One region of the Lentzea sp. NPDC058436 genome, then DNA from elsewhere that is predicted to be linked to it. Evidence: riboswitches for the same ligand, from Rfam matches in the RefSeq annotation. Region 1 holds a riboswitch; the other holds the start of a gene.
The links. A riboswitch is a leader RNA that binds a small molecule or an ion and turns the genes downstream of it on or off. The one in region 1 is predicted to bind thiamine pyrophosphate.
Positions count from the first base shown of each region.

Region 1 (8,717 bases):
GTCGAGGCCGGAGCCTCAGACGAGGAAGCAGAAGAAGAAGTAGAAGCCGGAGGCGCGGTAGACGACCCCTCCGCCACGGGTGGTGTGTCGTCGGAGGAGCCACCGCCGAAGAGCGAGACGACTCCGATCACCAACGCGACGGCGGCGACGCCGAGCAGGGCGAAGCCTGCTGCCTTGGCCGGACGGGACGGGCTTGCGGACTCGGGGGAGGTCATCAGTCCTCGGTGCTCCTGGCGCGGGCGCGAACCCTTTGGCGGCCTGTCCGGACGCCGCGCAGCCGTTTGACGAGCATCGGATCTGCGGCCAGGGCGGCTTCGGATTCAACGAGCGCGTTGAGCAACTGGTAGTAGCGGGTCGCGGACATGTCGAACAGTTCCCTGATGGCCTGTTCCTTGGATCCCGAGTACTTCCACCACTGGCGTTCGAACGCGAGCATCGTGCGTTCGCGGCTGGTCAGCCCGTCAGCGGAGGTGAGCGTCTCGGCGTGATCCATCTGGCTCCCCACGGTCGCCACACCATCTCAGGTGCGGGCAATTCAATCACGTGATCGTTCCAACGTACCGCGCGACACCGACAGTTTTGGACCGCATAAAGTTCAGCCATGGCCGTCCACCGCATCCGCATCGCCGGCGACCCCGTGCTCCACAACCCGACGCGCGAGGTCACCGAGTTCGACACCGAGTTGAAGACCCTCGTCGACGACATGTTCGAGACGATGGCAGCTGCTCGCGGAGTGGGGCTCGCGGCCAACCAGATCGGCTTCGACCTGCGGGTCTTCGTCTACGACTGCCCGGACGACCAGGGTGTGCAGCACCGCGGCGTGATCTGCAACCCGGTGCTGGAGACCTCCGAGATCCCGGAGACCATGCCGGACCCGGACGACGACTTCGAGGGCTGCCTGAGCGTGCCCGGCGAGGCGTACCCGACCGGACGCGCCCAATGGGCGAAGGTGGTCGGCGTGGGCATCGACGGCGAGCCGTTCGAGGCCGAGGGCACCGGCTTCTTCGCGCGTTGCCTGCAGCACGAGACGGACCACCTCAACGGTTACCTCTACACCGACCGCCTCACCGGCCGGTACCGGAAGGAGGCCAAGCGGATGCTGCGCGACAACGAGTGGAACCAGCCGGGCCTCTCGTGGGACCCGAACGACCCGGCCAACTTCGACGAGGACGAGGACTAAGGCCGGAGCACCGTCTCCACCTGGGCCAGTTCCTCGACGCTCAACGGACCGAACTCCAGCGCGCGAGCGTTCTCCTCGACCTGTGCCACCGTCCGCACGCCCGGGATCGGCACCAGGCGGGGAGAACGCGCCCAGAACCACGCCAGCGCGCCCTGCACCAGCGTCCGGCCACCTGACGTCAGCACGTCGCGAACGGCCTCCCGCGCCTCGAAGTACGCGGGCGTCGGCTTGCCGTCCTCGAAGAACAGCAGCCAGGCAGGGTCCGATGCGCGCACGTCGTCCAACGGCAGCTCGGAGAACGTCTCGCGCGCCAGCAGCCCCATCGCGAGCGGGCGGCGGCACAGCACCGCGTACTCCCCCGCGTACATCTCGGGGTTGTCGAACAGCACGTTGATGTCGGCCTGCGCGGCCACGCCGTGCTCGCCCTCGCAGAAGAACCGCGCCCGCTCGGGGTCGTCGGTGCTCCACCCGTAAGCGCGGATCTTGCCCGCGGCCACCAGCGCCTCGCACTCGTCGCGCAGCAGCGCCGCCTCGTCGAGCCCCAGGCCGCCGAGGTGCAGCTGGTACAGGTCGATCCGGTCGGTGCCCAGTCGCCGCAACGACCCCTCGACGGCGCGGCGCAGGTACTCGACGGTTCCGTTGTACCCCGTCAGCTCGCGCTTCGCAGGGTCGAACTCGTCGCCCCACTTGGTCGCGATCACGACCTCGTCCCGCACGTCCGCAAACGCTTGCCCCACCAACGTCTCGGAGTGCCCGCAGCCGTAGACGTCCGCCGTGTCGACCAGTCGAACGCCCAGGTCGAAGCCCCTGCGCAACGCCTTCAGCGACTCGGAGTCATCCGTCGGACCCCAGCCGACCGGCTGCCCCTCGAACGTCATCGGGCCACCCATGGCCCACGTGCCGAATCCCAGCTTCCCCAGTTCCAAGGTCATGGCACCACCGAACATCCTGGAGCGCGCTCCAGGTCAAGAAACAAGTTGCGACCACCAGCCACCATCAGAGGCATGCCACTCGAAAACATCGTCGCCTTCGTCGCGGCCTCGTTCCTCATCGCACTGTCGCCCGGACCTGGCACAGCCATGGTCCTGCGACAGTCGGTGCACGGGCGAAAAGCCGCGCTGGCGACGGTGTTCGGCATGGAGGTCGGCGTCGCCTGCTGGGCGATCGCCGCGGCCTTGGGCCTGTCAGTCCTGCTCACGGCGTCCGAGATCGCCTACCACGGCCTGAGAATCGCGGGCGCGGTCTTCCTGATCTACCTGGGCGTCAAGGCTCTGATCAGCAAGAGCCTGCCCGACGCCGAACCGCCGCCCGCGAGCCACGCGTTCCGCAGCGGTCTGGTCGTGAACCTCGCCAACCCGAAGCTCGGCGTGTTCGCGATCTCGTTCCTACCGCAGTTCGTGCCTGCCGGGGAGGCCGGCAAGGGGGTTCTGCTCTTCCTCGCCGTCGGCTGGGTCCTGATCGACACCGTCTGGTACCTGATCATCGTGTCGGTCCTGCACACCATCCGCGGCTGGCTGAGCAGGCCGCGCGTCCGTCCCGCGCTCGAGAAGCTGTCGGGCGGCGTGCTGCTGGCGCTCGGAGTCCGGCTGGTACTCGACCCGCGTTGAGTTCGGCTCACCGCGACGCCAGAACAGCTCGGGCAGCCCGGCGAGCTCGGCGAAGGTGTGGCAGGCGGCCATCGACGCGTAGCCGCCGGCCAGCACGTGCGCGCGGATGCGGTCCAGGCGCCCGAACTCGATCACCTCACCGGCGATCAGGAACGGCAGCACCAGCTGCCAGGCCTGAACGACGGCCGGACGGCGCCGGTGAGGTGCGCGCAGGGCGGCTCGGGCGACGCGCAGCAGGTGCTCGTTCGCGCTCATCGTGTACGGGTGCGCGGCATGGTCCCAGTTCCACCGGCGCTCCTCGGTGACCGCGCACCGCACGCACTCGACCGGCCCCGTGCCCAGCTCGGCGCCGCAGCGCGAGCACGCCAGCAGCGTCATCGCCCAGTCGACGCACGTCCACGGGTACTGGCCGACGTCCGCCGAGGTCACGAGTTCGGCCAGCTCCCGGTCGGCGAGCTGCGACGACGTCCTCAGCGCCTCCCAGTCGGCGAGCCAGAACTGGTCGAGGAGCTCCGCGCAGAAGCCGCAGTCGGGATAGCCCCGACCAGCGAGTTCGCCGCAGGAAGGGCATGCCGAGACCACGGCGGGTCGCTGACCGCGACGCGCGCCGGGCGGGAACGGCTGGTGATCAGCCACGGGGAAGAGATTAGGGGCAAACGACGCCCTTGGCAGCTGCGGCGCGCTCTGACTATGGTCGGTTCTCGACAACTCAACAAGAACGCGGGAGCTCGCGCCTGAAGCGGGCTGAGAGGGTGACTGGCCGTAGTGCCGGTGTCACCGACCGCCTGAACCTGACCGGGTAATGCCGGCGTAGGGAGGAATGTCGTGACGGCACTTGACGACCGTTCGGTCAAGCCCAGTGTGACCACGGGCCCCATCTCGGGCTCGCGCAAGGTGTACCGCGATGGTGTGCCTTTCCGCAGGGTGGAACTGACCAACGGCGAACATGTCGATCTGTACGACACTTCCGGTCCGTATACCGACGACAACGCGACGATCGACGTCCACAGTGGACTGCCCGGCCTGAGGTCGGAGTGGATCGCCGCACGGGAACCGATCAACGGAGCTGTCAGCCAGCTCGCGTACGCGAAGGCCGGGATCATCACCCCGGAGATGCGCTACATCGCGACGCGGGAGAACCTCGACGCGGAGTTCGTGCGCGAGGAGGTGGCCATCGGACGTGCGGTGATCCCGTTGAACCGCAAGCACCCCGAGGCCGAGCCGATGATCATCGGCAAGAAGTTCCTCGTGAAGATCAACGCCAACATCGGCAACTCCGCGGTGTCGTCGTCGATCGAGGACGAGGTCGACAAGATGGTGTGGGCGTCCCGCTGGGGTGCCGACACGATCATGGACCTGTCCACCGGCAAGCGGATCCACGAGACGCGCGAGTGGATCCTGCGCAACTCGCCGGTGCCGATCGGCACCGTGCCGATCTACCAGGCGCTGGAGAAGGTCAACGGCGATCCGGCGGCGCTGTCGTGGGAGATCTACCGCGACACCGTGATCGAGCAGGCGGAGCAGGGCGTCGACTACATGACCGTGCACGCGGGCGTGCTGCTGCGGTACGTGCCGCTGACGGCCAAGCGCGTCACCGGCATCGTCTCGCGCGGCGGGGCGATCATGGCCGGGTGGTGCCTCGCACACCACAAGGAGAGCTTCCTCTACACGCACTTCGAGGAGCTCTGCGACATCCTGCGCACCTACGACATCACGTTCTCGCTGGGTGACGGGCTGCGGCCGGGTTCGATCGCGGACGCCAACGACGAGGCGCAGTTCGCCGAGCTCAGGACGCTGGGCGAGCTCACGCACATCGCACGGGCGAAGGACGTCCAGGTCATGATCGAGGGCCCCGGCCACGTGCCGATGCACAAGATCGCCGAGAACGTCCGGCTGGAGGAGGAGTGGTGCGGCGAGGCGCCGTTCTACACCCTCGGGCCGCTGGCCACGGACATCGCGCCGGCGTACGACCACATCACGTCCGCGATCGGCGCGGCGCAGATCGGCTGGCTCGGCACCGCGATGCTCTGCTACGTCACGCCGAAGGAGCACCTCGGCCTGCCGAACCGCGACGACGTGAAGACCGGCGTGATCACGTACAAGATCGCGGCGCACTCGGCGGACCTCGCCAAGGGCCACCCCGGCGTGCAGGACTGGGACGACGCGTTGTCCAAGGCGCGCTTCGAGTTCCGGTGGGAGGACCAGTTCAACCTGTCGCTCGACCCGGACACCGCACGCTCGTTCCACGACGAGACACTTCCCGCGGAACCGGCGAAGACGGCGCACTTCTGCTCGATGTGCGGGCCGAAGTTCTGCTCCATGAAGATCACGCAGGACGTGCGGCGCTACGCCGAGGAGCGCGGACTGTCCACAGTGGAGGCGATCGAGGCGGGCATGGCCGAGAAGTCCGGTGAGTTCGCGGACACCGGCAACAAGGTCTACCTGCCGGTCGTGGAGACCACGTGACCGAGGCACCCCCTCGGGTGCTCACCATCGCCGGAAGCGATTCCGGCGGTGGTGCGGGCATCCAGGCCGACCTCCGCACGTTCTTCGCCTGCGGAGTGCACGGCTGCGTCGCGCTGACGGCCGTGACGGTCCAGAACTCGTTGGGCGTCACGGGTGTCGTCGAGATCCCGGCGGACACCGTCGCGGCGCAGATCGTCTCGGTCGCCGAGGACATCGGTCTGCAGGCGGCGAAGACCGGCATGCTGGCATCGGCGCAGATCATCGAGGCCATCACGCCGGCACTGGACCGCGTCGGGATCGGGGCGGGGAGGATCCCGCTCGTCGTCGACCCGGTCTCGGCATCCATGCACGGCAACCAACTGCTGGCCGACAACGCACTGGACGCGTTGCGCGGCCTGTTGTTCCCGCGCGCAACGCTGGTGACGCCGAACCTCGACGAGGTGCGGCTGATCACCGGAATCGCGGTGAAGGACCGCGAGGACCAGCGCGTCGCGGCGGAGGCGTTGCACGCCATGGGTCCGCAGTGGGTGCTCGTGAAGGGCGGCCACATGTGGGACGACCCGGAGTGCCTCGACCTGCTCTACGACGGACGTGAGTTCATCGAACTCCCCGGGCCTCGCTACGACACCGAGCACACGCACGGCAGCGGTGACACGTTGGCGTCGTCGATCAGTTCGGCGCTCGCGAAGGGTGCGACGGTGCCGGAAGCGGTGCGGTTCGGCAAGGAGTTCATCGTCCGCTCGGTGGCCACGGCGTATCCGCTGGGTGCGGGTTCCGGCCCGGTCTCGCCGTTCTGGCGGCTCGAAAAAACCGCTGGACCGGCCCAGCATGCTTGACAACCGTGCAGAACAACGAGGTCAGGACCGAACTGGTCATCCCGGCGCCGATCGACGACGTGTGGCGCGTGCTGATCGACTACGCGGGCTACGCGAGGTGGAACCCCGTCATGGAGTACACGCGGGTCGACGGGGTGAGGACGAAGGTGAAGGCGGCCAAGGGCACGCCGTTCGAACGCGACTTCGACGGTGAGATCACCTCGGCCGAGAAGTACGTGCTGGCCTCCCAGGGCGGCGACCCGGAGACGTTCTTCGGGCGCCACCGCTGGGAGCTCAGCGAAGTCGAGAGCGGCACGCGACTGGTGAACGTGGAGTCGTTCACCGGCACGATGGCCGCGGACGTGCTGGCGCAGACCCGCGAGGTGCTGGTCGCCGAGTTCGACGCCTTCAACCAGGCGCTGCTAGTCCGGGCACAGGCAGAAGGGGTCTGACAGACCGCCGGGATCGGGAGCCTCGGACGAGGTTCCCCACCGCGTGCCGGCGGTCCTGGACTTCGTGCGCTACTTCGACTCCTCGCCGACGAGCGTCTCCAGCGCGTCCAGGGCGCTGACCAGAGCCGCGACGTGTTCCGGCGTCAGCTGTTCGATGCGCCGCTGCAGCTCGCGCACCCGCGCGGACCGCACGCCGGACACCATCGTCTCGCCCTCGGGCGTGGGGGTGGCGAGCCACGCGCGGCCGTCCTGCGGGTCGGGTTCGCGCTTCACGTACCCGGCCTCGACCAGCGCGGCGACGATGCGGGACAGCGTCGGTGGCGCCACGCCCTCCTTGTTCGCGAGGTCGCCGAGGCGCATGGGGCCGCAGCGCGCGAGGGTGGCCAGCGCGGAGACCGCGCCGGGCCCGAGACCGGGGGAACCGGTGCGGCGCAACAACCGGCCCAGCCGGCCGATCGCCAGGTACAGGCGCGCCGTCGCGTCCTCGACCTCGGCGTCAATGGGGGCTGTCACGGCTAGTAGTCCTCCTCGGCGGAAATTACGTAGTGCTCAATCATCCCCCAACACGTGAGTACCCAAGGTAGCGACTCAGAGACCCGGCGAAGACGCTTGGGCCCAAAAGCGCTGCGGAATTCGTCCGGCCAAGCGCGCCAGCCGTCCGCCCTCGACCGCACAACGCATGGCGGCGCCCATCCGTTCCGGGTCCTGGGCTCGTGTGACGGCGGTCGCCAGAAGTACCGCTGAGCAGCCGAGTTCCATCGCCAGGGCGGCGTCGGAGGCCGTGCCGATGCCCGCGTCGAGAACTACTGGAACAGATGCCCTGGAAGTGATCAGCTCGATGTTGTGCGGGTTCCGAATTCCCAGTCCCGTGCCGATGGGAGATCCCAACGGCATGACCGTCGCGCAGCCGATGTCCTGCAGCTTCAAGGCCAGCACCGGATCGTCGTTGGTGTAGGGCAGCACGACGAACCCGTCGTTCACCAACCGCTCGGCCGCGTCCAGCAGCTCGACCGGGTCGGGCAGCAGGGTCTCCTCGTCGTGGACCACTTCGAGCTTGACCCAGTTCGTCTCCAACGCCTCCCGCGCGAGCTGCGCGGTCAGCACGGCCTCCGCGGACGTGCGGCAGCCCGCGGTGTTCGGCAGGACCTCGATTCCAAGGCGCCGCAACAACTCCAGCACACCGGTCTGCCCGGCCGCGTCGACCCGGCGCATCGCCACGGTCGTCAGCTCGGTGCCGGACGCGACCAGTGCCCGTTCCAGCACCGAGAGGTTCGCGGCACCGCCGGTGCCGGTGATGAGCCTGGACCGGAACTCCCTGCCCGCGATGATCAGCGGATCGTCCACGTCAGCCTCCCTGGACCGCGGTCAGCACCTCGACCACGCCGCCGTCCGGCACGATCGTCGAGTCCCACAACGCCTTCGGCACCACGGCGCCGTCCAAGGCCACCGCCACGCCCTTCTCGGGTGCGCCCACCAGCGTCACGACCGCGGCCACCGAAGTGCCCTCGGCCAGGTCGCGGGAGGTCCCGTTCACCTTCGCCCTCACGAACTTCCTCCCTCCAACAGCCCGACCACGAGCCGTGCGGTGTGCGGGGCCAGCAAGAGCCCGTTGCGGTGGTGGCCGGTCGCGGCGATCACGCCGGGCTCAAGCCACCGCACGACGGGAACGTTGTCGGGGCTGCCCGCGCGGAACCCCACGGCGGCCTCGGTCAGCGCGTACTCGGCGATGCCCGGCAGCACGGTTTCCGCGTCCCGCAACAGGTCCCGCACGCCCGCGACGGACACGTCGGTGTCGAATCCCGCCTCGTACTGGGTCGCGCCGACGACCAGTCCGTCGTCGCGCGGCACGAGGTACACCGGGCGGCCGGAGACCAGCGCGCGGATGGTGTGACGGGGTGGCGGCAACGCGCCGGGGCGGTGCGTGAGCCGCAGGATCTCGCCCTTGACCGGCCTGATCACGTCGCGCAGGGCCGGGTGCAGCGACCCGCTCCACGCCCCGGCGGCGATCACCGTGACCCGGCCGTCCACATCGGACAGGACACCGGCCTCGCGACAAGCCTTCCACAGTGCGGAAAGCAGCAGCCTGTTGTCGACGGCGAGGTCACCCGACGCGTACACGCCACCGCGCACGGCCGGGCCCAGCGAAGGTTCGAGCGCCCGGATCTCCCGCGAGGTCAGCAACTCCCCCGCGTGCCGC
Region 1 covers NZ_JBHXLF010000026.1:88,825-97,541, reverse strand. The annotation lists gene ACFWN2_RS41920 (LytR C-terminal domain-containing protein) at 1-215, opposite strand, end outside; gene ACFWN2_RS41915 (DUF3263 domain-containing protein) at 215-493, opposite strand; gene ACFWN2_RS41910 (peptide deformylase) at 602-1,180, shown strand; gene ACFWN2_RS41905 (aldo/keto reductase) at 1,177-2,112, opposite strand; gene ACFWN2_RS41900 (LysE family translocator) at 2,185-2,787, shown strand; TPP riboswitch at 3,498-3,621, shown strand; gene thiC (phosphomethylpyrimidine synthase ThiC) at 3,613-5,253, shown strand; gene thiD (bifunctional hydroxymethylpyrimidine kinase/phosphomethylpyrimidine kinase) at 5,250-6,089, shown strand; gene ACFWN2_RS41885 (SRPBCC domain-containing protein) at 6,095-6,520, shown strand; gene ACFWN2_RS41880 (MarR family winged helix-turn-helix transcriptional regulator) at 6,590-7,033, opposite strand; gene ACFWN2_RS41875 (thiazole synthase) at 7,109-7,864, opposite strand; gene thiS (sulfur carrier protein ThiS) at 7,866-8,066, opposite strand; gene ACFWN2_RS41865 (FAD-dependent oxidoreductase) at 8,063-8,717, opposite strand, start outside.

Region 2 (11,980 bases), on a different contig from region 1:
CGCTTGACCGCCGCAACGAGGCCGCCCACGCCGCCCACGCCGCCGAACTGCGCATCCAGGCCTGTTGGGAGGCGTTGGGTTCGGAGGAGCCGTCCGTCGCCGTCGCCGAGCACCGCGAGGCCAGGGAACTGGCCGCCACCCGGTCGCAGCGGCAGACCGAGTTCGTCGGCCTCGAAGCCAAGACGCGCGACCTGGGCGCCGAGAAGGCCCGCGTGGAGCAGGACCTGGTGGGGCTTCAGACCGAGCACAAGTCGTTGGTGACCGTGGTCGAGGAGCGCGGCGCTCGCCTGGACAAGGCCCGCGGCGAGCACGACGACGTCCTGACCCGCCGCGACCACCTGCTGCGCCTGGCGAAGGCGTTGGTGGAGCTGGCGGAGCGCCGGTCGAAGCGCGACGACGCACTGGCGCGCGTGGAGGAGCAGCAGGGCCGCGTGGCCGCCCTGGCGGCGGACGCGGGTTTCGCCGACGTCGACTCGGCGCTGTCCGCCGCTCGTCCCGAGATCAAGTTGCAGGCCCTCGACGACCGCATCGCCAAGTGGGAACGCGCCCGCGCGTCGGCCCTCGCGACCCTGGAGGAGCTGGACGGCGTCGACCCGGCCACCGAGGTGGACCTGGGCCAGGTGACGGCCGACGCGTCGTCCGCGCGCGCCGCCGCCTCCTCCGCCGCGACGGGCCTGGCACGCGCCCGTGCGGCGTTCGACCGCGTCAGCCAGCTCGCCGCCCTGCTGCGCGCGGAGTGGAAGTCGCTGGAGCCGCTGGAGGCCACGTACGCCGAACTGGACGCGCTGACCGACGTGATCAACGGCCGCGGCCAGAACTCGAAGAAGATGACCCTGCGGTCGTACGTGCTGGCGGCCAGGCTGGAGGAGGTCGCCGTGGCCGCGTCCGCCCGGCTGCACCGGATGAGCCAGGGCCGCTACAGCTTCGTGCACTCCGACACGGCCGGTGCCCGCGGCACCCGCGGCGGCCTGAGCCTGGACGTGCTGGACGACTACTCGGGGCGGTCCCGGCCCGCGAAGACGTTGTCCGGCGGGGAGTCGTTCCTGGCGTCCCTGTCGCTCGCACTGGGACTGGCGGACGTGGTGGCCAACGAGACCGGCGGGGCGTTGCTGGACACCCTGTTCGTGGACGAGGGCTTCGGCACGCTCGACTCGGACACGCTGGACATCGTCATGAACACGCTCGACGAGCTGCGGGCCGGCGGGCGGGTCGTGGGGCTGGTGTCGCACGTGGAGGAGCTGCGGCAGCGGATCCCGACCCGGTTGCGGGTGCGCAAGGCCAGGACCGGGTCGACGCTGGAGATGTCGCTGGCCTGATCAGCGTCTAACCTCGGCGCGTGCTGTCCCACGTGGAAATCACCGCGCGCGTCACCCTCACCGAGGCCGCCCACTTCGGCTGGGCGAACAAGGTCGAGTACTCGCACGACTGCTTCGTGTGCGGCCGGACGGGCCGCACGGTCAGCCTGCGGCACGGCGCGACGCACGGCGTGTGCCACTCCTCGCAGACCCCGCTGGACTGGCAGGGCGAGGCCGGGCGGGGCAGCCATCCCGCGCCCATCCGCGTCACGAGCTTCGACGCCAACGGCAGCGGTACGACCCGTGAGCTGCGGTGCCGGCTGTCGTTCTGGTGGTCGCCGTTCACCGACGCCGAGCGCGGGGGCGAAGGCGGTGAGCTGGGCGCCGGGCCCTGGGTCCGGCTGTTCTACCGCGTCGGCTGCCACGCGTGCCGTGACGCCGGCGAGGCGGACTGGTTCAACGGCGAGCAGTCGCTGCAGACCAACGTGGTGCTGCCCGTCGCCAGGCCGTGCACGCGGTGCGGCACGGACCTGGTGACGATGACCGGACGTCCGGAGATCACGCTCGTCGGGTGAGAGCCGCGGGCCTGGTCACTTCTCGTGGGCCAGGAGCCAGCGCTTGACGTCGAGGCCCCAGCGGAAGCCGCCCAGTTCGCCGCCGAGCCGGATGACGCGGTGGCAGGGCACGAAGAGTGCCGCGGAGTTGCGGGCGCAGGCCGAGGCCGCCGCCCTGATCGCGGCCGGACGGCCGGACAGTTCCGCGTACTCGGAGTAGGTGACCGGTTCGCCGGCCCGCACCGTGCGCAGGACGTCCCACGCGTGCTGCAGGAACGGGCCCGACCTCTGCCGGACCGGGATCGCGTCGATCGCTGTCAGGTCACCCTCGTGGTAGGCGACGGCGGCCTTGGTGACGTCGCCCAGGTCGGGTCGCGGCGTGATCTCCGACGGCATCAGCGAGGCGTGGATCTGGGGCGTCAGCAGGGCCAGGTCGGCGGTCCAGCCGCTCGCCAGCACCGCCCCGTCCGGCGCGACGACCGACGTGAACGGTCCCGCCGGGGTGTCCACGGTGGACGTGTGCGCGACGCTCATGATGTTGCTGCCTTCCTCGTCAGGTGTGCTCCGGCGTAGGAGCGCCACGGCCGCCACTCGGGACCGTGGGAAGCCAGGTGTCGTGCGGTCTCGGGGAGTACGAGCACGTCCGGCGCGCCCAGCACCCGCATGGCCACCTCGTCGGCGACCGCGGCGCCGGCCAGGGGTGTCAGTTCCTCGGTCAGGTCCTCGATCGAGCGGCCCACGTCGATCACGAGCGCGCCGCTCGCCAGCGCCTCGGTGACGGGGTGGTCGCCCGCCGCGTAGAGGTGTGTCAGTGCGCCGTCCGGGATCTGCAGCGGCACGCCGGTGAACGGCGCGACCAGCCGCAACAGGGTCTCGGCGCCGTCGACGCTGCCCGGCACGCGGATGCCGGGCGCCGCGCGGACCAGCGGGCCGATGACCGGGTCGGCGCCCAGGAACGAGTCGACGGCGACCGGGTCGGCGTCGAGGTCGAGCAGGCGCCGGACGCGCGAGACGGCCGCGCCCAGGTCCCGCACGTCCGCGAGGCGCAGCGAGCACAGGACGTGGTCGGCGGGGAACGTCAGGCGCACCGTCGCCTCGCCGTGCGGCAGCGCCAACGTCCGCGCGTACGAGTCGGCGGTCACCTCCTCGACGCCCGGCAGCGCGTTCGCGCGGAAGTGCGTCAGCAGGCCCGCGGCGTCGAACGGCGCGCGGTACGGCAGGCGCAGGACGATCCGGCCCGGCGTGCCGACTGGTGCCTTGCCGCGGCCGCGCATGTCGGACGGCGTCGAGGCGAACACCATGCGGATCGTGTCGTTGAACTGCCGCACCGACGCGAAGCCCGCGGCGAACGCGATGTCGGCGAACGGCAGCTCGGTCGTCTCGATCAGCAGCCGGGCGGCGTGGGCGCGGTGAGCACGGGCGAGGGCCAGCGGGCCAGCGCCGAGCTCGGCGGTCAGCACGCGGGTGAGGTGGCGTTCCGAGTAGCCGAGCTTCCCGGCCAGACCGGTCACGCCGTCGCGTTCGACGACGCCGTCGCTGATCAGGCGCATCGCCCTGCCCGCCAGGTCCGCGCGGAGGTTCCACTCGGGGGAGCCCGGCACGGCGTCCGGCAGGCAGCGGCGGCAGGCGCGGTAGCCCGCGGACTGCGCGGCGGCCGCCGTCAGGAAGAAGTGGCTGTTGCGGCGCTTCGGGGTCACCGCGGGGCACGACGGCCGGCAGTAGATGCCGGTCGTGCGGACCGCGTGGATGAAGCACCCGTCGAAGCGGGCGTCACGTGCGGAGCACACCCGGTACGCGTGTTCTTCGTCAATGACCATGCCAACGATCCTGCCAGCGGGAACGCGCAATAGCTCGCGGGAATCGGACACGACCGTGGCCTGCCGTAGACTCGTCGATCGTGAGTTTGACCCTCGGTATCGTCGGCCTGCCCAACGTCGGCAAGTCCACCCTGTTCAATGCGCTGACGCGCAACGACGTGCTCGCCGCGAACTACCCGTTCGCGACCATCGAGCCGAACGTGGGCGTCGTGCCGCTGCCGGACGCGCGCCTCACCAAGCTCGCCGAGATCTTCGGTTCCGAGCGCGAGGTGCCCGCCGTGGTGTCGTTCGTCGACATCGCCGGCATCGTCAAGGGCGCGTCGGAAGGCGAGGGCCTCGGCAACAAGTTCCTCGCGAACATCCGCGAAGCGAACGCGATCTGCCAGGTCATCCGAGTCTTCGACGACCCGGACGTCGTGCACGTAGACGGCCGCGTCGACCCGTCGAGCGACATCGAGACGATCAACACCGAGCTGATCCTCGCCGACCTCCAGACCCTGGAGAAGGCCATCCCGCGCATCGAGAAGGAGGCGCGGATGCAGAAGGACCGCCGCGCCGCCCTCGAGAACGCCAAGAAGGCCAAGGACATCCTCGACTCGGGCCGCACGCTGTTCTCGGCGCAGTCCGAAGTGGACGGTGAGCTCCTCCGCGAGCTGTCGCTGCTCACCACCAAGCCGTTCCTCTACGTCTTCAACGCCGACGAGGGCATCCTCAGCGACGAGGCCCGCGTGAAGGAACTGCGCGAGCTCGTGGCCCCGGCCGACGCCGTCTTCCTCGACGCCAAGGTCGAGTCGGAGCTGATCGAGCTCGAAGAGGCAGAGGCCCTGGAGCTGCTGGAGTCGATCGGCCAGACCGAGCCGGGCCTGCACGCCCTGGCCCGCGCCGGCTTCCACACCCTCGGCCTGCAGACCTACCTGACCGCGGGCCCGAAGGAGTCGCGCGCCTGGACGATCCCGCAGGGCGCCACCGCCCCGCAGGCCGCCGGCGTGATCCACACGGACTTCGAGCGCGGCTTCATCAAGGCCGAGGTCGTGTCGTTCGACGACCTGGTCGCGTCGGGGTCGAAGGCCGACGCGAAGGCGGCGGGCAAGGTCCGCATGGAGGGCAAGGACTACGTCATGTCCGATGGTGACGTGGTGGAGTTCCGCTTCAACGTCTGACGCGTTCCGGCAGCCCCTTCCCGTTCGGGAGGGGGCTGCTGTGCTGAAGAGCCGGTCTCGCGTCCCTGGACTCGTCCGACGTGATCGTCGAGTACCGCGTGCTGGGGCCGTTGGAAGTGCTGCTCGACGGCGAGCCTCGTCGAGGCCCATCGCGAGGCGATCCGGCTGATGCGGGTGATCCGGGAGGCCCACAACCTGCCCGACGGGCTCGTGCTGCTGGCCAAGGCCCAGGCGAGCCCTCGCAGGCCCGTGAACACCTCACCGAGGCGCTGGCCCTCTACGAGGAGCAGGGCCAGGCCGAGGCCGCCGAGGTCCGGGAGCTTTTACATCGGCGACAAATGTATGACGCGAGGTTTGTACCGACCTCCGACGGGTATTTCTACGTCAGGATTCCCCACCTGGAGGTTGGAATGATCGTCCTCGGTCTGATTCTGCTCGTCGTCGGATGGCTGATGGGTATCAGCATCCTGACGACGCTGGGCGTGGTGCTCCTGGTGATCGGCGCGATCCTCGCCGTCCTCGGCGCGGTCGGCAAGCCGATCGGCGGCCGGGCGCACTACTTCTAAAGACGCAACAGTCACCGTTCCTCCCCTCGGAAACGGTGAAGGGGGAGTCTCCTTTGTGGAGGCTCCCCCTTCGTTTTGTCTCACAACGGTTTTACACGTTGTTCCTGGCGCGTGCGGCAGCAGCGAACACTCCGAACGCGACCCCCAGCATGGCCAGAGCGGCGACAGCGGCAACAACAAGATCAACAGACATGATCAGAAAAACTCCCTCTTGCGATCTCTCCCGTCCTTATGACGCCGGGGTACCCCGGAACGTTGCCTCGGGTAACGTTTTCGGGGTGAAACTCCGTGCTGTGGAAGCGCGAGTGCTCTCCGTAGCGCCGTGGCTGTTCGCGTTGTCGGTGCTCGGGCACCTGTTCATGGTCGCGTTCCAGACGAAGATGACCATGATCGACCTGCTGGTGTACCGCAACGGGTCGCCGCACCTGTTCTCCGGCGACCTCTACGAGTGGCGGCTCGACCAGTACGCGGACGTGTTCCCGCTGCCGTTCACCTACCCGCCGTTCGCGGCCGCGATCTTCACGCCGATGAGCTGGGTGCCGTGGGAGGCCTCGCGCTGGATCTGGCAGCTGATCTGCCTGGGCTGCCTCTACTACATCGTGCACGTCACCCTGAAGCTGCTGAAGCTGCAGGACCCGCGCCGCGTGATGCTGTGGACCGCGCTGACGCTGTGGATCGAGCCGGTCCGCACCACGCTCAACTACGGCCAGATCAACCTGGTGCTCGTCGCGATCCTCATCGGCACGCTCGCCAGTGTGCGCAACTGGGTCGGCGGCGCGGGTGTCGGGTTCGCGGCGGGCATCAAGCTGACGCCCGCGATTTCGGGGCTGTACTTCCTGATTCAGCGCCGGTGGATGGCCGCGGTGTGGTCGTTCGTCGCTTTTGTCGTCGTCTACGGCATCGGCTGGGCCATCTCACCGTCGCAGTCGGACAAGTTCTGGTTCCAGCTCTTCGGTGACGCGAGTCGCGTCGGGCCGGTCGGCAGCGCGATCAACCAGTCGATGCGCGGCGCGTTGAGCCGGACGTTCGGCTACGACGTGAAGACCGGGGCGATCTACATCGTCGCCGTGCTCGTCGCCGCCGCGTTGACGTGGTTCGCGGTCAGCAGGACCAAGGACGTGCTGGCGTTGATCGTCAGCGTCCAGATGCTCGGCCTGCTCGTCTCGCCGATCTCGTGGAGCCACCACTGGGTGTGGATGGTGCCCGCCCTGCTGTGGCTGGTCTACGAGGGCGGACACCTGCTCTGCAAGATCACCGCCGGCCTGTGGGTGCTGCTGACCGGCGGCTACCTGATCTCGTTCCTGCTGCTCGCCCAGCCGAACATCTGGGACTTCCCGCGGCCGTGGATCTTCGTGCTGCTCGGCTGGGGCTATCCGGCCGCGGGCATGCTCACGCTGGTCGCGATCGGGCTAGCAACCCGGCGTAAGAGGGACGAGTTGCTGACCGGCGAGGAGAAGGCTGCCGACGGCGAACCCAGCCGAGTCGCCGGCTGACGCGGGCCTCCAGGAGTTGCGGGCCGCGGTCCAGCCGAGCAGTCCGTCGGCGTCGAGCGCGGTCAGCAACGCCTGCCAGCCCTTCTGGGCGTGCGGCAGGTAGGTGGCGCGGTCGAGCACGCCCGCGTTGATGCCGGCCGCGATCGCGTAGGTGATCATCGCGGTGGCCGCCGAGTCCTTGCCGGTGGCGCCCCAGAAGCCGTCGTGGCGCTGCAGGAACTTGAGCGTCTTGAGGCTCTTGGACAACGTCCTGGCGTACTCGGCGCGGTACGGGTGGTCGGCCGGGAGGGCGAGCATCGCCTTCGCCAAGCCCTGCACGGCCCAGCCGTTGGTCTGCGCGTTCAGGCTCCACAGGCCCGTGAACTCGTTGAACGTCCTGGCTTTCAGGCTTTGGTAGGACCGGAACGAGTAGTCGAGCATCGCCTGGTCGTTGTCGGCGAGCGCGATCCGCGTGAACGACGGCAGCGCCATGTTCAGCGCGTCGGGCGACCGCCAGTGGTTCCCGCCGTCCTTCACCTGGGCGCGCAGGTTGTCCCGCAACGGTTGCAGCACCTCGGGCTCCGGGTGGAAGTACGCCACGTCGAGGTACGGCTCACCGGTCGCCTGCGCGTCCGGGGCGAAGGGGGCCGCCGGGTCGACCGGCAGCAGGTAGGAGTTCGCCTGCACCCACGGCCACGTCTTGTGGTTGCTGATCCCGGTGGTCCGCACCTGCGCGAGGTTGCCGACGTGGAAGCCCGCGTTGGACCAGTTGTTCGCCGCGAGATCGGCACCCTTGGTGACCCACGTGGCGCTGGCCTTGATCATCGTGTCCGTCACGGCACACGGCACGGCCTGAGCCGCGGCCGGAATCACGGTCAGCGTCCCGGCAAAAAACAAGACGAAAAGTGATGTGCGCAACCGCATGAGGGTGTTCCCTCTCATTTCCGCGGGCGGCGGCAGCGCACATCTTGACCGAATCAGCTCAGGGCGTCCAGGACTCCGTCGATCTCTTCGGCGAGAGTCACGTCGAGGGCGGTGATTCCTCCCTTGTAGTGCGTGCTCAGGCGAAATGTGAGGGTCTTGTACCGGATGTCGATGTCCGGGTGGTGGTTGTCGTTCTCGGCGATCTCCGCGATCCGGTTCACGACCATGATCGCTTGGGGGAAGCTCGCCAGCTCCACGGTCCGGACCAGCGCCGCGTCCTGGGCGCTCCAGTCGGGCAGCTTGGGCAGCACGTCGTTCAACTGATCGTCGCTCAACAGCTCGGCCATGTCCTGATCGTCCCACCACGTCACGTAAGCTGCGCGTTTGCCACGGGAGTCCGGTGAAGCGCCGGGCTGAGAGGAGGGCTCGCAAGCCCTCGACCGTCCACCTGATCCGGGTCATACCGGCGTAGGGAGAGGTTTCGCTGTGAGAAGGATTTGTGCTGTTTTCGCTGCTCTGGCGCTGACGGGCTGCTCGGCCGGCACGTCGACCGCGCCGCAGTCGCACGAGGTCACGCTGGTGACCCACGACTCGTTCGCGGTGAAGCAGGAGGTGCTGGACGAGTTCCAGAAGTCCTCGGGCATCACCGTGAAGCAGCTCGCGAGCGGTGACGCGGGCGAGCTGACGAACAAGCTGGTGCTGACCAAGGCGAACCCGATCGGCGACGTCGCGTTCGGCGTCGACTCGACGTTCGCGTCGCGCGCTCTGAGCGAGGGCGTGTTCGCCGAGTACGCCTCGCCGGAGGCCTCGAAGGGCGCCCAGCGGTACAAGGCGGACGACACGAACCGGCTCCAGGCCGTCGACGTCGGTGACGTGTGCCTGAACATCGACCCGGCGAAGCTCACCGCCGGCGAGCCGAAGTCGTACGACGACCTGGTGGACCCGAAGTTCAAGGACCAGTTGGTCGTCGAGAACCCGGCCACGTCGTCGCCCGGTCTCGCGTTCCTGCTCGGCACGATCGCCAAGTACGGCGAGAACGGCTGGCAGGAGTACTGGACCAAGCTCAAGGCCAACGGCGTCAAGGTCGTGAGCGGCTGGGAAGAGGCCTACAACCAGGAGTTCTCGGCCACCAAGGGCACGCGGCCGATCGTCGTGTCGTACGCGTCGTCGCCGTCGGCAGAGGGCGGCAAGACCAAGGCCGTGCTGGACACCTGCTATCGCCAGGTCGAGTACGCGGGTGTGCTGTCCGGCGCCAAGAACACCGAGGATGCCAAGAAGGTCCTCGACTTCCTGCTGGGCGAGAAGTTCCAGGCCCAGGTGGCCGAGCAGATGTACGTCTACCCGTCTCGTGAGGGCGTCGCGCTGCCCGAGTCGTGGGCCAAGGACGCTCCGTTGCCGTCTTCGCCGCAGTCGCTGCCCGCGGACAAGGTGAAGGACAACCGCGAAGCGTGGGTCGAGCAGTGGCGCAAGCTCGTGCAGGGCTGAGTTCGCGCACGGGCTGGTCGGCGGCGGCACTGCTGCCGCTGGCCTTCCTCGCGCTCTTCTTCGCCTGGCCCGTTCTCGCGATCGTCAACCTCGGCCTGCGCGAGGGCGGTGTGCTCGCCGCGGTCTTCGAGGCGGACACGTGGGAGCTCGTCGGCTTCACGCTCGGGCAGGCACTGGCGTCGACGGTCGTGGCGGTCGTCGCCGGGATGCCGCTCGCGTTCGTGCTGGCGCGCTGCAAGATCCGTGGCCTGGGGTTGGTTCGGGCGGCCGTGATGGTGCCGTTCGTGCTGCCGACCGTGGTGGTGGGCCTGGCCTTCCGGACGTTCTGGCCGGACGGCGGGGTGCTGCCGATCGTGCTGGCCAACGCGTTCTTCAACGTCGCCGTGGTCGCGCGGACCGTCGGTGGGCTGTGGGCGCACACGGATCGACGCGCTGAGGACGCGGCCCGTGCGCTCGGCGCGTCACGGCCGCGGGCGTTCGTGTCGGTCGTGCTGCCCGCGCTGGCACCGGCGATCGGGTCGGCCGCGGCGGTGGTGTTCCTGTTCTGCGCCACGAGTTTCGGCGTCGTGCTGGTGCTGGGCGGGGCGCGGTACCGGACGCTGGAGACCGAGATCTACCTGCGGACGGTCGAGCTGTTCGACCTGTCCGGGGCGGCCGCGCTGTCGTTGCTGCAGTTCGCCGCGGTGCTCGCCGTGCTGGTGCTGGGCGCGTTGGCCCGGCGTCGGCGCGAGACCGCGCTGGCGTTGCGGGGCAGGGAAGAGCTGGCCCGTACGCCCACCGGCGGTGAGTGGTACGTGGTGGCCGCCGCGTTCGCCGTCGTGGTGGCGCTGCTGACGCCGGTCGTCGGGTTGATCACCCGGTCACTGTCCACACGGGACGGCTGGAGCTTCGCCGGGTACGTCGCGCTGAACACCCGTGGTGACCGGGGAACGCTGGCGGTGACCGGGATCGACGCGGCGGTGAACTCGTTGCGGACGGCCTTCGACGCGACCCTGGTGGCGTTGGTGGTCGGGGTGTTCTCGGCTGTCGTGCTGGTCGGGTTGCGCCGGTCGGGGGCACGGTTCGCCGAGGTGCTCGACACCGCGCTGATGCTGCCGCTCGGGGTGTCTGCTGTGACGGTCGGCTTCGGCTACCTGATCACGATGGACGCGCTGCCCGGCGACTTCCGCACGTCGCCGATGCTGGTGCCGCTGGCCCAGGCGCTGGTGGTGACGCCGTTGATCGTGCGGATGGTGCTGCCGGTGCTGAGGGCGGTCGACGAACGGCTGCGGCAGGCGGCGGCGACCCTGGGTGCATCTCCGGCGCGCGTGTGGCGTGAGGTCGACCTGCCGCTGGTCGGCCGGTCTTTGGTTGCGGCAGCGGGATTCGGGTACGTGGTGGCGCTGGGGGAGTTCGGGGCGACGAGCTTCCTGGCCCGCCCGGACGCGCCGACGCTGCCGGTGGTGATCGCGCGGCTGATGTCGCGGCCGGGGGAGTTGAACAGCCAGATGGCCTACGCGGCGTGCGCGCTGCTGATGGTCGTGACGGTCGGGTGCGTGCTGCTGATCGAACGGTTGCGCGTGCCGAGCAGCGGGGAGTTCTGATGGCACTGGAACTGGACTCGATCACCGTCCGCTATGGACAGACGGCCGCGGTGTCGGACGTGTCGCTGGAGGTGGCGGACGGCGAGGTCGTCGCGCTGCTCGGGCCGTCCGGCTGCGGGAAGTCGACGTTGCTGCGCACGGTCGCGGGGCTGGAGAAGCCCTCTTCCGGTGCGGTGCGGTGGGACTCCGCCGACCTGGCCGGCGTTCCGGTGCACCGCCGTGAGTTCGGGCTCGTGTTCCAGGACGGCCAGCTGTTCCCGCACCGCACGGTCGCGGGGAACGTGGCGTTCGGCCTGCGGATGAAGAAGACCGAGCGCGAGGCGCGCGACAAGCGCGTGCTGTCGCTGCTGGAACTGGTCGGGCTCGAAGGCTATGCCGATCGCCGGGTCACGCAGCTGTCCGGCGGTGAGCAGCAACGGGTCGCGCTGGCACGGGCTTTGGCGCCGTCGCCCCGGTTGCTGCTGCTGGACGAACCGCTGTCGGCGCTGGACAGGGCGTTGCGCGAACAGCTCGCGGTCGACCTGGCGCGGTTGCTGCGAGAGGCCGCGACCACGGCCCTGGTAGTGACGCACGACCACGACGAGGCGTTCATGCTGGCCGACCGCGTGGCGATCATGTCGCGCGGCCGGATCGTCCAGGTCGGGCCACCGGCAGAGGTGTGGTCGTCACCGGTCGACGTGGAGACGGCGAAGTTCCTGGGCTGCAACAAGTTCGTGCCCGGCTCGTTCGTCGGGCTGGACGTCGAACGGGTCGGGCTGCGGGCCACGGCGCTGCGGGTCGACTCCGACGGGCTCCTGGAGGGCACCGTCGTCGAACGGGTCCACCGGCGTGATCACGTGCGGCTGCTCGTGGAGATCGGCGGCGAGGAGTACGAGGCCGTGGGGCCGGTGTCCGTCGGCGACCGCGTGCGGCTCGCAATTGACTTGGACGGCGTCGCGCGCGTCGGGTAGTCATGGAGCCCTATGGGACTTCTTGAAGGACGCGTCGCGCTGGTCACGGGTGTGAGCCGGCGGCAGGGAATCGGCTACGCGATCGCCTCGCGGCTGCGCGGGCTGGGCGCCGAGCTGTTCGTGCAGCACCACGTCGCGCACGACGCCTCACAGCCGTGGGGCGCCGATGACGTG
Region 2 covers NZ_JBHXLF010000012.1:132,734-144,713, forward strand. The annotation lists gene ACFWN2_RS32385 (AAA family ATPase) at 1-1,316, shown strand, start outside; gene ACFWN2_RS32390 (hypothetical protein) at 1,337-1,870, shown strand; gene ACFWN2_RS32395 (methylated-DNA--[protein]-cysteine S-methyltransferase) at 1,886-2,383, opposite strand; gene ACFWN2_RS32400 (bifunctional transcriptional activator/DNA repair enzyme AdaA) at 2,380-3,666, opposite strand; gene ychF (redox-regulated ATPase YchF) at 3,747-4,826, shown strand; gene ACFWN2_RS32410 (hypothetical protein) at 4,907-5,392, shown strand; gene ACFWN2_RS32415 (mannosyltransferase) at 5,671-6,885, shown strand; gene ACFWN2_RS32420 (glycoside hydrolase family 88 protein) at 6,802-7,737, opposite strand; gene ACFWN2_RS32425 (4a-hydroxytetrahydrobiopterin dehydratase) at 7,842-8,135, opposite strand; TPP riboswitch at 8,170-8,280, shown strand; gene ACFWN2_RS32430 (thiamine ABC transporter substrate binding subunit) at 8,275-9,273, shown strand; gene ACFWN2_RS32435 (ABC transporter permease) at 9,249-10,856, shown strand; gene ACFWN2_RS32440 (ABC transporter ATP-binding protein) at 10,856-11,806, shown strand; gene ACFWN2_RS32445 (SDR family oxidoreductase) at 11,819-11,980, shown strand, end outside.
Region 2: it holds a riboswitch for thiamine pyrophosphate, as region 1 does, so the genes downstream of both, ACFWN2_RS32430 (thiamine ABC transporter substrate binding subunit) here and thiC (phosphomethylpyrimidine synthase ThiC) in region 1, are expected to answer to the same signal.